Methylomagnum ishizawai: one gene and its partner. The protein of the gene in region 1 binds, or shares a complex with, the protein of each later gene. Links are inferred from orthologs where the notes say so. Each region holds a gene or a part of one and is shown on either strand. Other genes may lie near its edges. The genes, in order: accB and accD.

Region 1 (10,379 bases):
CCTGCCGCCCTGCCAAGCCTGCCACGAAGCGGACGGGCGCGGCCAGAAGATCGATATTCCGGCCTTGGCGGCGCAGCGGGCGGCCTATCTGGAACAAACACTGCTCGCCTATAAGTCCGGCGAGCGCCATAACGACCTCTACAGCCGGATGCGCTCGCTCACCCAACAACTCAGCGACGAGGAAATCAAGCAACTGGCGCGTTATTACGCCGGTGCCAGCGAATAAAACCCACCGGCCAGGGAAGGCCGCACCCACCCACCAACCCCCCACCCGCAACCATGCCGATCCGCCGCGCCACCCCGCTCCTCCTCCTGTTGCCCGTGCTGGCCCAGGCCGACGAAGAGCAAATCTTCGCCTGGACCCGGTCGCAAGGCGAATGCGACCAAGCACTCGACCAAGCCCGCTACCCGGACGCGGAAGCGGCCTGTCAACAAGCGATGCGCCTAGGGGAAAAGTTGGAACCGGGCTTGTTCTTCGACACCAGCCTGAACGGGCTGACCCTGGCCTATCTGCGGCAACAGCGCTACGCCGAGGCGGAAACCGCGATCAAGCGCCTGTTGGAAACCCGCACCGCCATGTTCGGGGCGGAACATCCCTTGACCGCCAGCGCCATGAACCTGTTGGCGGCGGTTTACCGCAAGACCGGCAAGGAAGCCGAGGCGAAGCAGTTGGACGCGCAGTTCCGCCGCGTCGAGGACGCTTGCGGCGAGGCGCTGGACGAAACGGCGCGGGAACGGATCGCCCAGGGAGCCAGCCTCAACCCTTGCGATCCCTGGCCGGTGCCGGACTTCCTGCGCTAAGACGGCTCAGTGCAGGGCGCGCGGCGGCTGTGGCGGCTTGTACACGCAGGAAAACCGCGCCATCACCACCCCCTGCGCGTCCTCGTGCAACAGGGACAGGATGCCCATATCGATATCCCGGAAATACATGAGGTTGGCGGGCTTGCCATCGATAAGGCAGGCACCGTGCAGGAAATGGTACTCGGCGATTTCGGTCATCATCAGCCGGACCTCGCCGGGCCTCCGCTTGAGCAGGGCGTTGCCGAGTTCCACCACGATGGGCCGCATGAATTCGCCATCGACCGGCTCGCCCATCCGCATGAACTCCGGCTGCCCGGCGAAATGGCCCAGGAAATAATCGCAAGGCTCCTTGAAGTCCTTGGACTTGATGAGCTTGTCCTTGAGGATCAAGAGTTCTTTCAGGTCTACCATGGCACCCTCCCGCATGAATGGCCCGGCGGTGGGCGGGGGTTTTCCCCAGCCGCGCCGTGGAAATAAGCCCCATTCTACGCACACCCTCCGCAAGACCAAACCGGCCCCGATCCGCTACCATTCCCCCTTTTGCCGAGCCGCCACCATGAAAGCCCTCATCGTCCCCGTCACCGCGTTCCAGCAAAACTGCACCCTGCTCTGGTGCGAGCGCACGCTGCAAGGCGTGGTGATCGATCCGGGCGGGGATTTGGACCTGATTTTGGAGGAAGCCCACGCGGCGGGCGTGAAGCTGGTGAAAATCCTGCTGACCCACGCCCATATCGACCACGCCGGCGGCACGGCGGAACTGGCCGAGCGCCTGGGCCTCCCGGTCGAAGGCCCGCAACGGCTGGACGATTTCTGGATCAAGTTGCTGCCCCAGCAAAGCCAGATGTTCGGCTTTCCCAAGGTCAAGGGCTTCGTGCCCGACCGCTGGCTGGACCAGGGCGACACGGTGGAATTCGGCGGGGAAACCCTGGAGGTGCTGCATTGTCCGGGGCACACGCCGGGGCATGTGGTGTTCTTCCACCGGGGCGAACGGCTGGCGGTGGTGGGGGATGTGCTGTTCCAGGGTTCGATAGGCCGCACCGATTTCCCGCAGGGCGACCACGCCACCTTGTTGAAATCCATCCGCGAGCGGCTGTTTCCCTTGGGCGGGGACGTGGTGTTCATTCCCGGCCACGGTCCCGTATCCACCTTCGGCGAGGAGATGCGCCACAATCCCTATGTGGGCGTGGATATAGAGTGACCGGGCGCGGAATTACCGGAATTCGATGGTGAAGCCGCCCACCTCCCGGCTGGGCTTGGCGAGGGTCAGGCGGATTTCGTAGGACTTGCCGACCGGCATCTCCGCGCCTTCCTGCCAGTCCGGGAGGTAATCCATCGGCGCGAACACCCGCTCGGCCAGCGGATGCCCGTCCAGCGCGTTCAGCACCAGCCGGACATCGGGGAAATCCTGCGGCAAGGTCGCTTGGTTGGCGAACACCATGTGGAAATCGAGGATTTCCTTGCTGTCCCGGTTGGCGCTCAAAGCGCGGTCCAGGGTGGCGATATGGGCGGTGTCCTTGAACGGCGCGAGTTCGCAGCCGAAAGTCGCGCACAGGCTATCCAGCACGGGCCGGGCATAGCTGTTCTGGGCCAGACGCTTGCCCTCGAAGCCAAACACCTGCACGCCCAACAGCGCCAATAGGCCCAAGGCGGCGGCTCCCCAGCGCAGCGGTTCGGGCAGTTCGGGGAAACCGGTGGATTTGGGGCGGGGCTTACGCCCGATGCGGTCAGTGGTGGCGGGCATGTCGATTTTCCCAAAGGCCTGGGCCTCGTCCAGTTCTTCCAAACGCCCGTGCCCGAAGCGGGGCGGCGCGGCGGTCGGGTTCCGGTCCGGTCCCGCGAGTTGGTTCCGCGCCGACGCACGGGGCCAGGCGTTGAAGGCGGTATGGCAATGCTTGCAGAGGATTTCCCCTTGGCTGGCGCGTAATTCCTGGGTTCCGATGCGGTACTCGGTTTGGCAGGCCGGGCACCGGAACCGCTTCGTCATCACCCGGCCCGCTTGACGCCGGACAGCAAGGCCCAATCCTCCCGCACCAGCGTCGGCGCGAATTCGACCCGGTCGGCGTAGGCGGCGCGTACCGTGTCGGCCTGGGTGGCGAGGATGCCCGACAAGGCCAGGCCGCCGCCGGGCCGCAAAGGCGCCAGGATGGCGTCGGCCAATTCGACCAGGGGACCGGCCAGGATATTCGCCAGCACGATATCGGCTTCCAGCGCGGGCAGCGCCTTGGGCAGATAGAGTTCCAGCCCGGCTTCCACGCTATTTTTGCGGGCATTGTCGGCGCTGGCGGTGAGGGCTTGGGGATCGATATCGACGCCATGGGCCAGGACCGCGCCCAGTTTCAAGGCGGCGATGGCGAGTATCCCGGAGCCGCAACCGTAATCCAGCACGGTCTTTCCGGCCACCTCCTGGCCGTCCAGCCATTCCAGGCACAGCGCGGTGGTGGGATGGGTGCCGGTGCCGAAGGCGAGGCCGGGGTCGAGCCAGACATTGACCGCCTCGGGCGCGGGCGGCTCGTAGCTGGTGGGACAAATCCACAGCCGCTTACCAAAGGACATGGGCTTGAAATGCTCCAACCACGCCCGCTCCCACACCTGGTCTTCCAGGACGGAGGCTTTCCACTCGCGCAACGCGCCGCCGAAGCGGGCTTCCACGGCGGCGCGGACCGCCGCTTCGTCCGCGCCCTCCTCGAACAAGGCCACCACCTGGGTACGATTCCACAGCGGCGTCTCGCCCGGCTTCGGCTCGAACAAGGGCTGGTCGCCCGCGTCCTCGAAACCGACCGACACCGCCCCGAGGTCCATGAACAGGTCCGACAGCGGCTCGGCCCCGGCTTCGTCGACGACGACGGCGAATTGCTGCCACATCAGTGCTTCAGCCCCAGTTTCTGCTCCAGGTAATGGATGTTCTGCCCACCCGCCTCGAACGCCGCGTCGTTGATGATATCCAGCAGCAAGGGGATATTGCAGCGGATGCCGCCGATGACCATCTCGGCCAGCGCGGTCCGCATCCTCGCGATGGCGCTGGCGCGGTCCTCGCCGTGGGCGATGAGCTTGCCGATCATCGAATCGTAATATGGCGGCACCTTGTAGCCATTGTAGATATGGGTTTCGACCCGGATGCCGGGGCCGCCGGGCATGTGGAATTGCTCGATCAAGCCGGGGCTGGGCATGAAGCTCTTGGGGTCCTCGGCGTTGAGGCGGCATTCGATGGCATGGCCGCGCAGGACCACATCCTCCTGGCGGATGGAAAGCTTTTCGCCCGCCGCGATCCGCAATTGCTCCTTCACGATATCGAAGCCCGTGACCATCTCGGTGACGGGATGCTCGACCTGGACGCGGGTGTTCATCTCGATGAAATAGAACTCGCCATCCTGATAGAGGAACTCGAAAGTCCCCGCGCCGAGATAACCGATTTCCTGGCAGGCCTTGACGCAGCGCATTCCCATCGCTTGGCGCTTGGACTCGTCGATGCCGGGCGCGGGCGCTTCCTCGATCACCTTTTGATGGCGGCGCTGGGTGGAGCAATCGCGCTCGCCCAGATGCACCACGTTGCCATGGCTGTCGGCGATGACCTGGAATTCGATATGGCGCGGGTTCTCCAGGAACTTCTCCATGTAGACCATATCGTTGCCGAAGGCGGCGGCGGCTTCGCCACGGGTCAGGTTGATGGCGCTGTGGAGGTTGGCCTCGCTATGCACCACCCGCATCCCGCGGCCACCGCCACCGCCCGCCGCCTTGATGATGACCGGGAGGCCGATGCGGCGGGCGATCTTGATATTGGTCTCGTGGTCGTCGCCCAGGGGACCGTCGGAACCGGGGATGCAGGGGATGCCGGCCTTCTTCATGGCGGCGATGGCGGCGACCTTGTCGCCCATCATACGGATGGTGTCGGGCCGGGGACCGATGAAGATGAAGCCGCTCTGGATCACCTTCTCGGCGAAATCGGCGTTTTCCGACAGGAAGCCGTAGCCGGGATGGATGGCGACCGAATCCGTCACCTCGGCGGCGCTGATGATGGCGGGCACGTTGAGATAGCTTTCCTTCGAGGACGCGGGGCCGATGCACACCGATTCGTCGGCCAGGCGCACATGCTTGAGGTCGCGGTCGGCCTCGGAATGCACGGCCACGGCCTTGATGCCGAGTTCGCGGCAAGCCCTGAGGATGCGTAGGGCGATCTCGCCCCGGTTGGCGATGAGGATTTTACCGAGCATGGAGATAACCTTGGGGTGGGGGCGGCTTATTCGATGACGAACAGCGGCTGGTTATATTCCACGGGCTGGGCGTTCTCCACCATGACCTTGGCCACGGTGCCGGACTTGTCGGCCTCGATCTGGTTGAGGATTTTCATCGCCTCGATGATGCACAGGGTTTCCCCGGCCTCGACCCGCTGGCCGACCTCGACGAAAGCCTTGGCCCCTGGAGCCGACGAACGATAGAAGGTGCCGACCATGGGCGAGCGGACGACGTGCCCGGTGATGCGGTCGCCCTCGCCCGCCGCCGGGGCTTCCGGGGTGGCGGCCGGCGCTGGCGATGGCTGATAGGCGATGGGCTGCATCCCCGGCTGCATCATCGGGATGTATTGCGGCCCGGCGACCGCTTGGGAGCCTTGCCGACTGATACGGACCGATTCCTCTCCCTCGCGGATTTCGATTTCCGCAATATCGGACTCGCCGATCATTTCGATCAGCTTTTTTATTTTTCTAATATCCATGGTGTTATCGACCTTGCTCTAGGGTTTGAAAGGCGGCCTCGAGGGCCAAGCCATAACCGGAAGCGCCCAGCCCACAAATCACGCCCTGGGCGATATCGGACAGATAGGAATGATGGCGGAACGGCTCACGCGCATGGATGTTGGAGAGGTGGACCTCGATGAACGGGATGCGGGTGGCCTGGAAGGCATCGCGCAGGGCGATGCTGGTATGGGTATAGGCGGCGGGATTGACGAGGATGAAATCCACCTTTTCATGGTAGGCGCGGTGGATGCGTTCGATCAATTCATGCTCGGCGTTGCTCTGGAAGGCGTCCAGTTGGTGGCCGCGGGTTTCCGCCATCCTGGCGAGCCGATCCACGATGTCCTGCAAGGTTTGCCGACCATAGACCTCGGGTTCGCGGACCCCCAGCATGTTCAGGTTCGGGCCGTTCAGGACCAAGATGCTCGCCACGGGAAAACCTCCGGTTAAAGGCATTGTAAGGGAAAAAGCGCGGGTATTTTGCCGAAACCGGCAAATCTTGTCCATGAAGCCGGATTTTCCGCGATGATCGCGGCAGTTGGTGCAAATAACCCAGGATTTCGGCGCGGAACTCAGGGCCGGGTTTCCAGCCAGGGCCGGACGAGATCGATGACTTGCTGGCGCTCGAAGCCGCCGGTATGGATGGCGACCGGCGTCCCCGCGCGGTCGAACACCACCGAGAACGGCAACACCGACAGGTGGTTGCCGAGTTGGTCGGCCCAATGCGGCACGCGCTCGTCGCCGAGCAGGATGGGATAATCGACGGGGTTGTCCTTGAGGAAATTACGGACCTCTTCCGGGTCGTCGATGGCGGCCCCGACGAATTGCAAGCCTTGCGGGCCGAGTTCCTGCTGCAAGCGCGAGAACTCCGGCATTTCCTCCCGGCATGGCGGGCACCAAGTGGCCCAGAAGTTGAGGACCACCACCTTGCCGCGCCATTCGGCCAAGGCGTGCGGCGTGCCCGCGAGATCGTGCAGCGGCGGTTCGAGGATGGGTTCCGTGGGGGACGCCAGCCAGTGTTGGGTGGCGATACCGGCCAGCAAGGCGGCGACCGCGATCAATGGATACAACACTTTGCCGGTCATCAGCGCACCACCTTCCGCACATGCTCCACGAAGTTCTCGGCGTCCATATAGCCCACCACCCGGAACGCCTTGCGCTCCTCCTGATCCGGCCCGAAGAACAAGGTGGCCGGCGGTCCCACCAAGCCGAAGCGCTTGAGCAGGGCCGTGTCGTCCTCGGTGTTGTCGGTGACATCGGCTTGCAATAGGACCACATCGGCCAACGCGGCCCGCACCTTGGCATCGGTGAAGGTATAGCGCTCCATCTCCTTGCAGGACACGCACCAATCGGCGTAATAATCCAGCATCGCCCAACGCCCGGCGGCCTGGGCCTTCTGGATTTCGCGGTCGAGTTCGGCCACCGATTTGACCCGCCGGAATTCCAGGGATTGCGGGGCCGCCGTCCCGGTACCGCCCGCCGCGACCGCCTGCAAACCGCGCAAGGGTTGCAAGGGATCGCCCGTGTTGGCGGCCACGCCGATCAAGAGCAGGACGCCATAGGCCAGCATCACGATCCCGACGCCCTTCCACAGCCTGCGCCAACCCGAAGCGGGCTGCGGCAGCGTATCCAGCGCCCCCAGATACATCGCCGGGATAATCAGCAGCAAAGCCCACAGGAACATCGAAGCCGCGGACGGCAGGATACGCGCCAACAACCACACGGCGATACCCAGCAAACCCACACCGAACACGGCTTTCACCGAATTCATCCAGATACCGGCCTTGGGCAGCAGCTTCCCGGCGGAAGCCCCGATGGCCAGCAGCGGCAACCCCATCCCCAGCCCCAGCGCGAACAAGGCGCAAAAACCCAGCACCCAATCGCCGGACTGGCCGATATAGATCAAGGCGCCGGCCAGCGGGGCCGCGACACACGGCCCGACGATCAAGGCCGAGAGCGCCCCCATCACCGCCGCGCCCGCCAGCGTGCCGCCATGCTGGCGGTTGCTCCAACCGACCACACGGTCCTGGATGAAACCGGGCATTTGCAGGGTGAACAAGCCGAACATCGACAAGGCCAGCACCACGAACACCGCGCTGAAGGCGATGATGACCCTGGGCTCCTGGAACAAGGCTTGCAGATTGCCGCCGAACAGCCCCGCCAACACCCCGAACACCGCATAGGCCAAGGCCGAAGCCAGCACGTAGCTCAGCGACAGGAAGAAAGCGCGGCGGGTGGTCAGATGATGGCCATGGCCGACCACGATGCCGGACAGGATGGGAATCATCGGGAACACGCAAGGCGTGAAAGCCAGCAGCAAGCCCATCCCCAAGAAGCTCGCCACCGTCAGCCACAGCGAATCGTTTTGCAACGAAGAGAAAATCTGGCACTGCTCGGACTGCGGCGCGTCCTCGACGAAACCCGCGGCGGATTTCATCTCGCATTCGCCGGCGGGGGCGGCTCCGGGCGCGGGCGTGGTTTCCGCGCCGGCCTGAACCGTACCGGCGGCGGGCAATGGCAACTCGACCGTCTGGTTCATCGGCGGATAGCACACGCCGCGGTCGGCGCACCCCTGGAACCCGGCCTTCAAGGCCAGTTTGAGCGGTTGGGCCGCGCCGCGCACCAGCGGCAGCGCGAAAGCCACCGTTTTGTGGAACACCTCGACATCGCCGAATTCCTCGTCGTGCTTGGGTTCGCCAGGGGGAATCTGGTAATCGCCCAGCGTGACGCCCGGCGTCCCGGCCAGGGCGAGCTTGAACTTCTCGCGGTAGAGGTAATAGCCGTCGGCGATCTGCCAATGCAGCCACAGGGTATGATCGTCCTTCACCTCGGCGAAGAACCGGAACGCCTGCTCGGCGGGCAATAGTTCATCCTGGCCGGAACCCGTTTTCAGCCCCAAGGCATGGAGCGCCCCGCCCAGCACCGAATTCGACGCCGCCGCGACATTCAACGGCGGTGGCGCGGGCCAATCCAAGCGCAGCGTCCGTTTGAGCGGCGGATAGCACACCCCGGCATCGGCGCAGCCCTGCACGCTCATCTCCAAAGCCAGGGCTTGCGCCCCGCCCTCTTGGCGCGCCACCGGCAGACGGATTTGGGCATGGTGCCGGTAAACCTCCATCTCGCCGAAAATCTCGTCGTGTTTCAGCTTGCCTTCGGGCAACACCGGCTCGCCCAATTGGACCCCTGGGGTCTGGGTGGCGAATTTGAATTTCTTGCGGTAGAGGTGATAGCCCTCGGCGATCTCCCAATCCAACAACACGGCGTCGCCCTCGATCCGGGCCGCGCTCCGGAACGCCTGTTCGGCCGGCAACAGGTCTTTGCCTTCCAGCGCCCAGGCCGCGCCCACGCACCACAGGCACAGCACAAAAAAGCCGCCCCAGGCTCCCAGGCGGCGGATGGACGGCGGGTTCGAGATCATGGTTCTTCGGGAGGATGTAGGCATGTGCTGATCCAGTGCAGATAGGGAGCCGAGCCACGCGCCACGGGCAGGGCGACGATCTCGGGGACATCGTAGGGATGGCGGGATTGGATGAAAGTTTCCAAGGCCGGATAGAGCGCGGCTTCGGTCTTGATCACAAGGAGGTGTTCGGAGGCCCGCTCGGTCTTGCCTTCCCAGGTGTAGACCGAAACCAGGCCGGGCAGGATATTGACGCAGGCCGCGAGCCGCTCGGCGACCAGGGCGTCGGCCAACGTCCCGGCGCTATCGGCGTCGGGGCAGGTGCAGAAAACTAGACAGTATGCGGTGGACATGGCAAAAAGTCCTGGGTTTTCCCGAATTTTACCGTATGAGGATGGGATGGACATTAGACAATGGTTATTGGCCGCCGTGGTGGCCCTGCCGCTCCTGGAGCTTTACCTTCTAATCAAGCTGTTCGGGGCGCTGGGCTTCGTCGCGACCCTGGCCCTGCTGCTGGGCGCGGCCGGCCTGGGAATGTCGCTGTTGCGCTCGCAGGGCTTATCGACCTGGATGAACGTGCAACGCGCCCTGGCGCGGGGCGAAACCCCGGCCCTGGAAATGTTGGAAAGCGGGCTGGTGGCCCTGGGCGGCTTGCTCTTGGTGATACCGGGATTCCTGAGCGATATCCTGGGACTGGCCTGTTTGATTCCGGCGAGCCGGAAAAAGTTGGCGGGCTATCTGCTGCAAAAGTTCGTGGTGCTGCCGGGCGACGGGACGGAACCGCCGCAAGGCCAGCGGGTCATTGAGGGGGAATTCAAACGGGAACGGGACTGAGCGGCGCGGGTCGGCCACCCGGTGGCCCGGATTCGGTCGCACCCCCATCCGGGCCACGACACCCATATCGCCCCGCCGGGACGGCGGCCTCCTGGACCGCGCCGCCAGAACCAGCCCGTCCTTCCCGCCCCCCACCGCCCAGCGAGACATCTCCATGCCCACCCAGCGTCTCACCATCGAAGGGATGCACTGCCAAGGTTGCGCCGGCATCATCGAACAAGCGGCCCTCAAGGTCGCCGGCGTGCGGCTGGCCCAGGCCGACTACGACACGGGCACGCTCGAAGTCCTGTTCGACGCCGCCCGCACCAGCCCGGCCCTCATCGCCGCCGCCGTCGAACAAGCGGGCTACGGCTGTTCGCCGCGGCAGCGGTCGCGCCCGGTCTGGCGCAACCTGGGACGCCTCGCAAGCGTGGCGCTGGCCCTGGCCGGCATCGGCGGGCTAACGACCGTGGGGATCGACCTGGCCGACCGTTTCCGCCTGCCGCAATTCGAGCATGGCATGGGCTATGGCCTGTTGTTCCTGGTGGGCTTGTTCACCGGCTTCCATTGCATCGGCATGTGCGGCGGCTTCGTGGTGGGCTATACCGCCCGCTCCGCCCAGAAACCCGGACGCGCCCGCT
Region 2 (10,307 bases), 1.6 Mb from region 1 along the record:
ATGCCGACGATATCCTTATCCCGCATCACCGCGAACACCGCATGGATTCTACGGCCCGCGAACTCCCGGCGGAGGTGCCCGGCCAGCATCCCGACCGCCTGCGGATTATGGGCCACATCCAACAGCACGGGAACCTCGCCCGGAAAAAACTGGAACCGGCCCATCAGGCTGACCCCGGCGAGACCGCCACGGATGGCGTCCACCGAAACCGGCCGCCGGTCCGCGATCCGGTGCAGGGTTTCCAACACCGCCGCGGCGTTCATGAGTTGATGCTCGCCGGGGATCGCGGGCCGGGGCAGATCGTCGAGACGGGCGGTTCCGCTCCGCCAGGTCCAACCCCGCCCGGTAACCTCGTAGCCGAAATCCCGGCCCTGGCAGCGCAAGGGCACGCCCTGTTGTTCGGCATAGCCTAGCACCGAATCCGGCACCGCCGGATCGCCGATCACGGCGGGCCGCCCGGCACGGAAAATCCCGGCCTTTTCCAAGCCTATCGCCTCGCGGGTATGGCCCAGCCATTCCTGATGGTCGATATCGATGCTGGCGAGCAAGGCGGCATCGGTGTCGATGATATTCACCGCGTCCAGCCTGCCCCCCAGGCCCACCTCCAATATCTGCACGTCCAAACCGGCGTCGGCGAAGATATCCAGGGCCGCCAGCGTGCCGAACTCGAAAAAACTGAGGGAGGTTGCGCCACGGGCGGCATCGATGCGGGCGAAGGCTTCGCAGATGGGCGCGTCGCCCACCATCCGGCCATCGATGCGGATGCGCTCGTTGTATTTGAGGATATGCGGCGAGGTATAGGTGCCCACCCGGTAGCCTTGCGCCCTGAGGATCGCGTCCAACAGGGCGACACAGGAACCCTTGCCATTGGTGCCGCCCACGGTGATGGTGAACGGAACCCGGCGGTTTCCGCCCATCGCCTCGAATACCCGGCTCACCCGGCCCAGCCCCATGTCGATGGCGCGGGGATGCAGGGTTTCCTGCCAAGCCAGCCAATCAGCCAGCGTTGTGAAACGCATGGGTTTAAACGTCGCCTTGGGGTTCGCCACTGGGCAGCGGCGCATCGGTGGCGACTATTTCGGGCTTGGGTTCTTCGACCACGGGCGGCTTTTGCGCCACGGACGGCCTGCCGGTCATCAAGAGGTCGAGTAAGGCCGCGATCTTGCCGCGCATTTCGCGGCGGTCCACGATCATGTCCAGGGCCCCGTGTTCCAGCAGGAATTCGCTACGCTGGAAGCCTTCCGGCAGTTTCTCGCGCACGGTCTGCTCGATCACCCTGGGCCCCGCGAAACCGATCAAGGCACCCGGCTCGCCGATATTGATATCGCCCAGCATCGCCAAGCTGGCCGACACCCCGCCCATGGTGGGATCGGTCAGCACCGAAATGAACGGCAAACCGGCGGCGGCGAGTTTGGCCAAGGCGGCGCTGGTCTTCGCCATCTGGAACAAGGACAGCAAGGATTCCTGCATCCGCGCCCCGCCACTGGCGCTGAACACCACCAAAGGCATCCCGTGGGCCAGACAATGATTGACCCCGCGCACGAAGCGCTCGCCCACCACCGACCCCATGGACCCGGCCATGAAATCGAAATTGAAGGCGGCGGCGACCACGGGACGCCCTTCCAACTGCCCGGCGACCACGCTCAACGCATCCTTTTCGCCTGTGGCTTTCTGGGCCTGGGACAGGCGGTCCTTGTATTTCTTGCTATCGCGGAACTTCAAAGGATCGAGCGGGGCGAGGTTCTCGCCGAGTTCCAAGCGGTTCCCTGGGTCGAGGAACAGGTGCAGGCGCTTCTTGCTACCGATCCGCATGTGATGGCTGCACTTGGGGCAGACTTCGAGGTTCCGCTCCACCTCCGAGCGATAGAGGATGGCATTGCAACTCGGGCATTTGCTCCACAATCCTTCCGGCACCGTGCTTTTGGTAGAGGCTTCCGTGCGGATTTTCGAAGGAACAAGTTTGTGAAACCAGCTCAAGGGGTTGACTCTCGTGTGGGTTTAGGAAGAGGCGGCGTCCATCGCAGAGCGCATGGATTGCAGCAAGGCGACGATCTCGGCCAGGGCACGGTCGGTTTGGTTTCCGGCGGCTTCGATCTTGCCGACCAGGGCGCTACCCACGACCACGGCATCGGCGAAGGCGGCGATGGCGGCGGCGATTTGGGCATCCTTCACGCCGAAGCCCACGCCGACCGGCAGCTGGGTCAGCGCCTTGATTTCGGCCAGCTTGCGCTCGACCTCGCCCAAGTCCATATGGGAAGCGCCGGTCACGCCTTTCAGCGAAACATAATAGAGATAGCCGCGGCCCAATTGGCCCATCTTGCGGATGCGCTCTTCGGTGCTATTCGGGGCCAGGAGATAGATGGGATCGATGCCCGCCTCGTGCAACAAGGGCAGCAATTCGGAGGATTCCTCGGGCGGCAGATCGACGGTGAGGACGCCATCGACCCCGGCTTCCTTGGCTTGTTCCACGAAGGCGGCATAGCCCATGGCCTCGATGGGGTTGAGATAACCCATCAGCACCACGGGGGTTTCGGCGTCCTGGGCGCGGAATTCACGGACCAGGCCCAACACCCGGCGCAGGCCCATCTTGTGGACCAGGGCGCGTTCGCTGGCCTTCTGGATCACCGGGCCGTCGGCCATGGGGTCGGAGAACGGCACGCCCAGTTCGATGATATCGGCCCCGGCCTCGACCATGGCATGGAGCGCCGGGACGGTGAATTCCGGGGTGGGATCGCCCGCCGTGATGAACGGGATGAGCGCCTTGCGCTGGGCTTGTCGCAATGCCTCGAATTTGGCGGTCAGGCGGCTCACAGGCTGATTCCCTCGCGTTGGGCTATGGTGTTGATGTCTTTGTCGCCGCGCCCGGAGAGGTTCACCAGGATTTGCTGGTCCTTAGCCATGGTGGGCGCGAGTTTCATGGCGTAGGCGACGGCGTGGCTGGATTCCAAGGCCGGGATGATGCCTTCCATCCGGGTCAGGGTGTGGAACCCCACCATCGCTTCGCTATCGGTGATGCTGACGTAATTGGCTCTCCCTGAATCCTTGAGCCAGGCGTGTTCCGGGCCGACACCGGGATAATCCAACCCCGCCGAAATCGAGTGGGTTTCGATGATTTCGCCGTCCTCGTCTTCCATCAGATAGGTACGGTTGCCGTGCAGCACGCCGGGACGCCCCGCGCTCAAGGGCGCGGAATGGCGGCCGGTTTCGATGCCGTCGCCCGCCGCCTCGACGCCGTACATCGCGATGTCCTTGTCGTCGATGAAGGGATAGAACAAGCCGATGGCATTAGAACCACCGCCGACGCAGGCGACCAAGGCATCGGCTTGGCGTCCGGTCATTTCCTGCATTTGCTGGCGGGCTTCGCGGCCAATCACGGCCTGGAAATCGCGCACCATGGCGGGATAGGGGTGCGGCCCTGCGACCGTGCCGATGATGTAGAAGGTGTTATCGACATTGGTGACCCAGTCGCGCAGCGCTTCGTTGAGCGCGTCCTTCAAGGTCTTGGAGCCGGATTCGACCGGCACCACGGTCGCGCCCAGGAGCTTCATCCTGAGGACGTTGGGCGCTTGCCGGGCCACGTCCACCGAGCCCATGTAGACCACGCATTCGAGGCCCAAGCGCGCCGCCACGGTGGCGGTCGCGACGCCGTGCTGGCCCGCGCCGGTCTCGGCGATGATGCGGGTTTTGCCCATGCGCTTGGCGAGCAGGGCTTGGCCGACGGTGTTGTTGACCTTGTGCGCCCCGGTGTGGTTGAGGTCTTCGCGCTTGAGGAAAATCTGCGCCCCGCCCAGATGGCGGCTCAGCCGCTCGGCATGGTAGATGGGCGAAGGTCTGCCGACATAATGCTTGAGGTCGTAGTCGAGCTCGGCCAGGAATTCCGGGTCCTGCATGTAGCGGTGATAAGCCCGGTTCAGCTCATCGATGGGGTACATGAGGGTCTCGGCCACGAACACGCCGCCGTAGGGACCGAAATGGCCGCGTTCGTCGGGTAGGTTATAAGCTTCCGTCGGCATATTGTTTACTATCGAATAGGTGTACTTCTTGGATGAACGCCGCCATCTTGGCGGCGTCCTTGATTCCCTTCCCCGCTTCCACTCCGCTCGATACATCGAGCGCATAGGGCCGCACCGTCCGCAAGGCTTCCGCCACATTGCCGGGGGTCAAGCCGCCCGCCAGCGTCAGGGTCGCGGCGAACTCCGCCGGGATCAAGCCCCAGTCGAAGCGGTCGCCGGTGCCGCCCTGGGCGTCCGGGTGCCAAGCGTCCAACAGGATGCCGGAAGCCGCCCGATACTTCGCCACCGTGGACACGAGGTCCAAACCCGGCTTCATGCGGATGGCCTTGATGTAAGGCTTGGCGAACGCCCCGCAGTAGCCGGCGTCCTCGTCGCCATGGAACTGGAGCAAATCGATCCGCACCGCCCCGAGGACTTCCGCCACCCGCGCCGCCGCCGCGTCCACGAACAAACCGACCACGGTGATGAAAGGCGGGAGTTCCGCCACGATGGCCTGGGCCCGCTCAATATCCACATGGCGCGGGCTGGGCGGATAGAACACCAAACCCAGGGCATCCGCACCCAAACGCACGGCGGCCAGGGCATCTTGGGGTCGGGTGAAGCCGCAGATTTTAACGCGAGTTCGGTGGAAGGGGTACGGGATTTTGTTCACTCGCGGTCCGGGGTATAGCGGCGGGCATGGGCGGGAAGGTGCTGGAAAATGGGATGGCGGGCGATGCCGAACGGCTCGGGGTAGCAAATGCCGCCCAAGTATAAGCCATCGGCCGGGGCCGTCACACCGCCCTGGGCGCGGTCGCGGGCGGCCAACACCTCCGCCGCCCATTCCGGCGGGCGCTTGCCGGCACCGATCTCGATCAACACCCCGGCGATGTTCCGCACCATATGATGCAGGAAGGCGTTGGCGCAGAGTTCGACCACCACCCTATCGCCGTCCTCGCGCCGCACATGGATGAAATGCATATAGCGGCGGGGACTCTTGGATTGGCAGCCCTGGGCACGGAACGAGGAGAAATCATGATCCCCAATCAGATAATGGGCCGCCGCCTGCATGGCCCCGGCATCCAGGGATGCGGAATGCCAAGTCAGTTGCCGCCGGTGCAGGGCGGATTTCATGGGGCGGTTGAGGATGACGTAGCGGTAATAGCGGGCGATGGCGCTGTAGCGGGCATGGAAATCCTCCACCACCTCGCGCACCCACAAGACGCGCACGTCGTCCGGCAGGTGGGTGTTGGTGCCCATCAGCCAGGAATAGGGCTTGCGCCGGACTTCGGTATCGAAATGTACCACCTGTTCCAAGGCGTGGACCCCGGCGTCGGTACGGCCCGCGCAGACCGCCCGGATCTCGCGGTCGGCGACCCGGCCCAGGGCGGTGTCGAGCGCGGTCTGCACGGTGCGTTTATCGGGTTGCCATTGCCAGCCGGCGAAAGCCGAGCCGTCGTATTCGATGCCTAGGGCGAGACGCATGGGGAAAACAGCGGGGGGACGGGGGCGCTATTGTTCCAGATTGGGCGGGTGGGCGGAAGCGGCATCAAGAATGGGCGTGGTATCCAGCCCAGCGCATCGGGGGCGCGGGTGGCTTTCCGGCCACGACGGAAAACCCCTGGACGGCGGCGCGGAATCCCGCGCCGCCGTCCAGGGGCCAAGTGGAACGCCAGTGCGTGGCTTTTCGGAATCAGGCCAGGGCGAGGCCCAAGCCGCGCCGCTTGTTGAACCCCAAGCCGGCCAACCCCAAGCCCATCAGGTAGAGGGTGGCGGGTACCGGGACTTCCGAACCGCTGCCGCCGCCACTGCCGGCGTAACCGACCGGATCGCTGAAGAGGACGACATAATCCCTGGGGGATAAATAACCGGTTTGGGACTCGAACAACTCGGGGTCGCTAAAGCCAGCGGCGTTGGCCACGATGTCGGACACAAGGGCATTGAGATCGGCGGGGCTGTTGTCAAGGTTCGCGCCGGAAAAATCAATCGCGATCAGATAGTCGCCCGCCCCCAGGGTTAAGCTGCCCGAACCCAGGGAGGAGGTACTATTCGACCCGACGATATACCCCCCCGCCTCCAACGCCCCGGTACCGTCGTCGAATATATAGGCGTCCGCGTAGAAACCATCGCCGCCGACACTGACCGTCAAGCTACCGCCACCGAAATGGAACCGATAGGCATCGAGATAATCGCCGGGGCCGAGTTGGCCGTCGACTTCGATATTGGGCGGTGTGATGTTTCTGGGGGAACCGGAAGCCAGCGGCCCCGCATCGCCGCCGGTGCTTTCGAGGAAGGGGGTGGCATGGGCCGCCTGGGTCGATAGCAACAAGCCCGCCGCTATCAGGCTAGTGAGCAAATTTTTCATGGTTGCCGTTCTTTGATAAGGATTGGGAAGCAAGGGTTGTGTGGTTTTTCGGGGACCGGGATATTCCCACGGCCCGCAACCGCTCAAAGCGATCCCACAGAGGAAGCCACCAACCCATTGTAATCAAAGGCAGTTACGATTGATACACCTACCCCAACGATTCTGTAAAAACGTAAAATATAGCGACACCCCACCCCCAGTCAGCACGGCAAGCACACCCAGAAAACGTGACGCTCCTCACAATCCGGGCCAGGATGGCGGACATCCCGCCCATAAAAAAGGCGCGGAACCATAGCCCCGCGCCCGCCCCTACGGACCGGTCAGGCGATATTCTGCGCCGCGACCATGAAATACAGCATCGGGATCGAGAACATGGTGTTGAACCGGCTGGTCAACATCGCGGTGCGGGCCGCGGCCTTCTTCTCGTCGTCGGTGGCCGGGACCAGGCCCAGCGCCTTTTGCTGGTTGGGCCAGATGATGTTCCAGACGTTATAGGCCATGAACAGCGCCAACCACATGCCGAGACCGATATAGGTGGTCCGGCCCCCTTGGAACTTGCCCAGCAGCAAGGCATCCAGCAGGTAGCTGTTGAGCAGGGCCAGCACGACACCGGTGACCACGGTGGCCAGCGCCGCGTAACGGAACCAGAACAGCGCGGTCGGGGCGATGACCTTGCCGATGGCCGGTTTCTGTTCGTCGGGAATCTTGGGCATGGAGGGGATTTGCACGAAATTGAAATACCAGAGCAGGCCGATCCACATCACCCCCGAAATGACATGCAGCCAGCGGAACAGGAAGGCGGTCCAGTTCAGGTCCAGCCGCACGCTGCCGGTGGCGAGCGCCAGCACCGCGCACAGCCCGGCCCCGAACAAGAGGGCGCGTTCCAGTTTGTCCAAACCAAAACCGGCCAGTTTGTCGATCAGTTTCAACATGAGATTACGCATGGATATCCTCCTCATAATGTGTTTTTGGGATGATGTGCCTGGGGATAGGTCGAGCAGGCGTGACACAGGGTATGCCCTTGCGGAGCACGAAGCAAACCCATAACGGTGGTTCTGGAATCCAAAGCCGACTTTGGACAAACCCCGTCATCGCCACGGCAAGCCTTGGACTCCAACAAGCCTTCAGGGATAGAAAATGAAGAACAGGTAGGCGACGAACAGCATCAGGTGCGCCTGCCCCTGCAAGATGGTGGCGCGTCCGCTGACCAGGGTGATGAGCAGCACCAAGAGGCTGGCGTAGAGCAAGGTGGGATCGATGCCTTCCAGCCCCAGTTCCAGGGTGTGGTTGGACAGGCTGGCGGCGATCAAGACGGTGGGCACGGTCAGGGCGATGGTGCTGAGGGCCGAACCCAGGCAGATGTTCACCGCCCGCTGCATCCGGTTGGCCAGCGCGGCCCGCAACGCTCCCAAGCCCTCCGGGGCCAACACCAGGCCCGACACCACCAAGCCGCCCAAGGCTCCCGGCGCATGCAAGGTTTCGATGCCGAAATCGATGAAGCCGCCCAGATGCTCGGCCAGCAACACGATGGGCACCACCGACAACAGCAACCCCGCCGCCGACCGGGCGATATCGCCGGGCCCGGCGGGCAGTTTATGCACGGGTTTCTCGCCCAGGTTGTCGTCGAAGCCGTTTTGCTGGGTATTGAACGGATGGTCGAACAGCGAGCGGTGCCTGCCGGTTTGCAACAACAGGAAACCGGCGTAGACCAGAACGCACAGCGCCCCCAGGAAGCCCTCCTGTTGCGGGGCGAGGGTGTGGCCCGCCGAGGACCGGCTGTAGTTCGGCATGACCAGCAGCACCAGGGACAGGGGCGCGATCAAATGCAGGAACGACAGCGCCCCCCGCAGGTTGAACTCCTGCTCCAGATGCCGCCAACCGCCCGCCGCCAAAGACAAACCCACCAGCCCATTGAGCAGGACCATCAGGGTCGCGAACACGGTATCGCGCAACAAAGTGGGGTTCTGCTGGCCGGTCAACATGATCATCAGCATCAGGCTGACCTCGATGGCGGTGGCCGAGAGGGTCAGGACCAGGGTGCCCAGGGGTTCGCCCAAGATATCGGCCAGATGGTCGGCATGGCGCACCACGGTGAACACGCAGCCCAACATGGCGGCGAACACCCCGAGCGCGATGGCCGCCGTCCAGCCCAGGCCGATTCGGTGCGGGTCCAGGCTGGGGGCCAGGATGAACGCCAGCCAGACCAGCCAGCAGGTCAGGGTGTAGGCGTGGCGGGAGAGGAAATCGCTCGCTATCCGCACGGCCTATCCCGCCGCTTCCCGCAAAGCCTCCAAGGCTTCCCAGCGCTCGTAGGCCAGGGCCAAGCCTTGCTCCAACTCGGCCATCCGCGCCTGGGCCTGGGTGATGGCGTCCCGGCTTTGCTGGTAGAAACCGGGATCGGCCATGCGCTGGTTCAACGCGGCGATTTCGGTTTCCAAATCCTCGATTTTCCCGGGCAAGCCTTCCAATTCCTTTTGCTCCTTGAAGCTCATTTTCTTGGATTTGGCGGGCGCGGCGGTTTTTTCGGGAGCGGGCTTGGCCGGGGATGGGGCCGCCACCGACGCGGGCCTTTGCCGCAACCAATCGTCGTAGCCCCCCACATACTCGTTGACCTTGCCATCGCCCTCGAACACCAAGACGCTGGTCACCAGATTGTTGAGGAAGGCGCGGTCGTGGCTGACCACCAACACCGTGCCGTTGAACTCGGTCAAAAGCTCTTCCAGCAAGTCCAGGGTGTCGGCGTCGAGGTCGTTGGTGGGTTCGTCCAGCACCAGCAGATTGGCCGGCTGGGTGAACAAGCGGGCCAGGAGCAGCCGGTTGCGCTCGCCGCCCGACAGAGATTTCACCGGCTGGCGGGCGCGGTCGGGGCTGAACAGGAAATCCCTGAGATAGCCGATGGCGTGGGTGTTGCGGCCATTGATAGTGACCCGGTCGCTGCCCTGGGCCACGTTGTCGATCACCGAAGCCTCCTCGTCCAACTGGGCGCGGTATTGGTCGAAATAGGCGATTTCCAGGTTCGTACCCAGCTTGATCTTGCCACTGGTGGGTTGTAATTGACCCAGGATCAGGCGCAGCAAGGTGGTCTTGCCACAGCCGTTGGGACCGATGATGCCGATCTTATCGCCGCGCAGGAGGGTGGCCGAGAAATCGCGCACGATGGTACGGTCCGCGTAGCCGAAACCCACGTTCTCGGCCTCGGCCACCAACTTGCCGGAACGCTCGGCCTGCTGCACCAGCATATTGACCTGCCCCACCCTGGTCCGCCGCTCGCCGCGCTCTTTCCGCATCTCCACCAAGCGCTTGACCCGGCCCATGTCGCGGGTACGGCGGGCCTTGATCCCGGTGCGGATCCACACCTCCTCCTGGGCCAGTTTCTTGTCGAACTCGGCCTCCTGCTTGGCCTCGGCCTCCAACAGTTCCTCCTTGCGGCGCAGATAGGTCGGGTAATCCCCTGGGAAATCGGTGAGCCGACCCCGGTCCAGTTCGATGATGCGGGTGGCGAGCTTTTGCAGGAACACCCGGTCGTGGGTGATGAAGATCAAGGTGCCGGGCCAACCCAGCAGGAATTCCTCCAGCCAGAGGATGGCGTCGAGGTCGAGATGGTTGGTGGGTTCGTCCAGCAGCAGCACATCGGGCTGGGTGGCCAAGGCCCGCGCCAACAACACCCGCCGCTTCAAGCCGCCCGACAAAGAGGCGATATCGTCGTCGCTGGGCAGGCCCAGCCGGGTCAGGAGGTTCTGTATGCGCTGTTCGATATCCCAGGCCCCGGCGGCCTCGATGGCGTGCTGGCAGGCTTCCAACTCGGCCAGGTCGGCGGGGTCCGGTTCGGCCCCGATGCGGTGCGAGAGTTTGTGGAAGCGGCGCAGGGTCGCGCCGATGCCGCCCAGGCCCCCCACCACCACATCGAACACGCTGCCCGAGGTGTCCAGCGGCACCTCCTGGTCCAGCCG

Evidence for each region.
Region 2: the proteins of accB (region 1) and accD are in contact, whole or in part, in a solved structure (PDB 8UXZ), measured with the Escherichia coli proteins. The link is inferred for Methylomagnum ishizawai from one-to-one orthologs.

What each region holds. Positions count from the first base shown.
Region 1 is NZ_AP019783.1:1,057,999-1,068,377, reverse strand. What follows is about bases 3,773-6,765. They hold accB (acetyl-CoA carboxylase biotin carboxyl carrier protein), read right to left. Parts: upstream 5,510-6,765; coding sequence 5,036-5,509; downstream 3,773-5,035. Other genes in these bases: dsbD (protein-disulfide reductase DsbD), read right to left, coding at 6,613-6,765; K5658_RS04905 (TlpA family protein disulfide reductase), read right to left, coding at 6,101-6,613; aroQ (type II 3-dehydroquinate dehydratase), read right to left, coding at 5,514-5,960; accC (acetyl-CoA carboxylase biotin carboxylase subunit), read right to left, coding at 3,773-5,009. Also shown: K5658_RS04950 (c-type cytochrome), read left to right, coding at 1-226; K5658_RS04945 (tetratricopeptide repeat protein), read left to right, coding at 280-801; K5658_RS04940 (hypothetical protein), read right to left, coding at 808-1,212; K5658_RS04935 (MBL fold metallo-hydrolase), read left to right, coding at 1,358-1,999; K5658_RS04930 (zinc-ribbon and DUF3426 domain-containing protein), read right to left, coding at 2,012-2,785; prmA (50S ribosomal protein L11 methyltransferase), read right to left, coding at 2,785-3,663; more of accC, read right to left, coding at 3,663-3,772; more of dsbD, read right to left, coding at 6,766-8,946; divalent-cation tolerance protein CutA, read right to left, coding at 8,943-9,278; K5658_RS04890 (FxsA family protein), read left to right, coding at 9,325-9,759; K5658_RS04885 (urease accessory protein UreH domain-containing protein), read left to right, coding at 9,914-10,379. UniProt on the Escherichia coli protein: This protein is a component of the acetyl coenzyme A carboxylase complex; first, biotin carboxylase catalyzes the carboxylation of the carrier protein and then the transcarboxylase transfers the carboxyl group to form malonyl-CoA.
Region 2 is NZ_AP019783.1:2,684,633-2,694,939, forward strand. Bases 1-2,921 are described here. They hold accD (acetyl-CoA carboxylase, carboxyltransferase subunit beta), read right to left. Parts: upstream 1,978-2,921; coding sequence 1,024-1,977; downstream 1-1,023. Other genes in these bases: folC (bifunctional tetrahydrofolate synthase/dihydrofolate synthase), read right to left, coding at 1-1,019; trpA (tryptophan synthase subunit alpha), read right to left, coding at 1,999-2,811; trpB (tryptophan synthase subunit beta), read right to left, coding at 2,808-2,921. Outside these bases: more of trpB, read right to left, coding at 2,922-4,013; K5658_RS12125 (phosphoribosylanthranilate isomerase), read right to left, coding at 3,994-4,656; tRNA pseudouridine(38-40) synthase TruA, read right to left, coding at 4,662-5,477; K5658_RS12135 (PEP-CTERM sorting domain-containing protein), read right to left, coding at 5,686-6,357; K5658_RS12140 (urate hydroxylase PuuD), read right to left, coding at 6,678-7,301; K5658_RS12145 (calcium:cation antiporter), read right to left, coding at 7,482-8,618; K5658_RS12150 (ATP-binding cassette domain-containing protein), read right to left, coding at 8,622-10,307.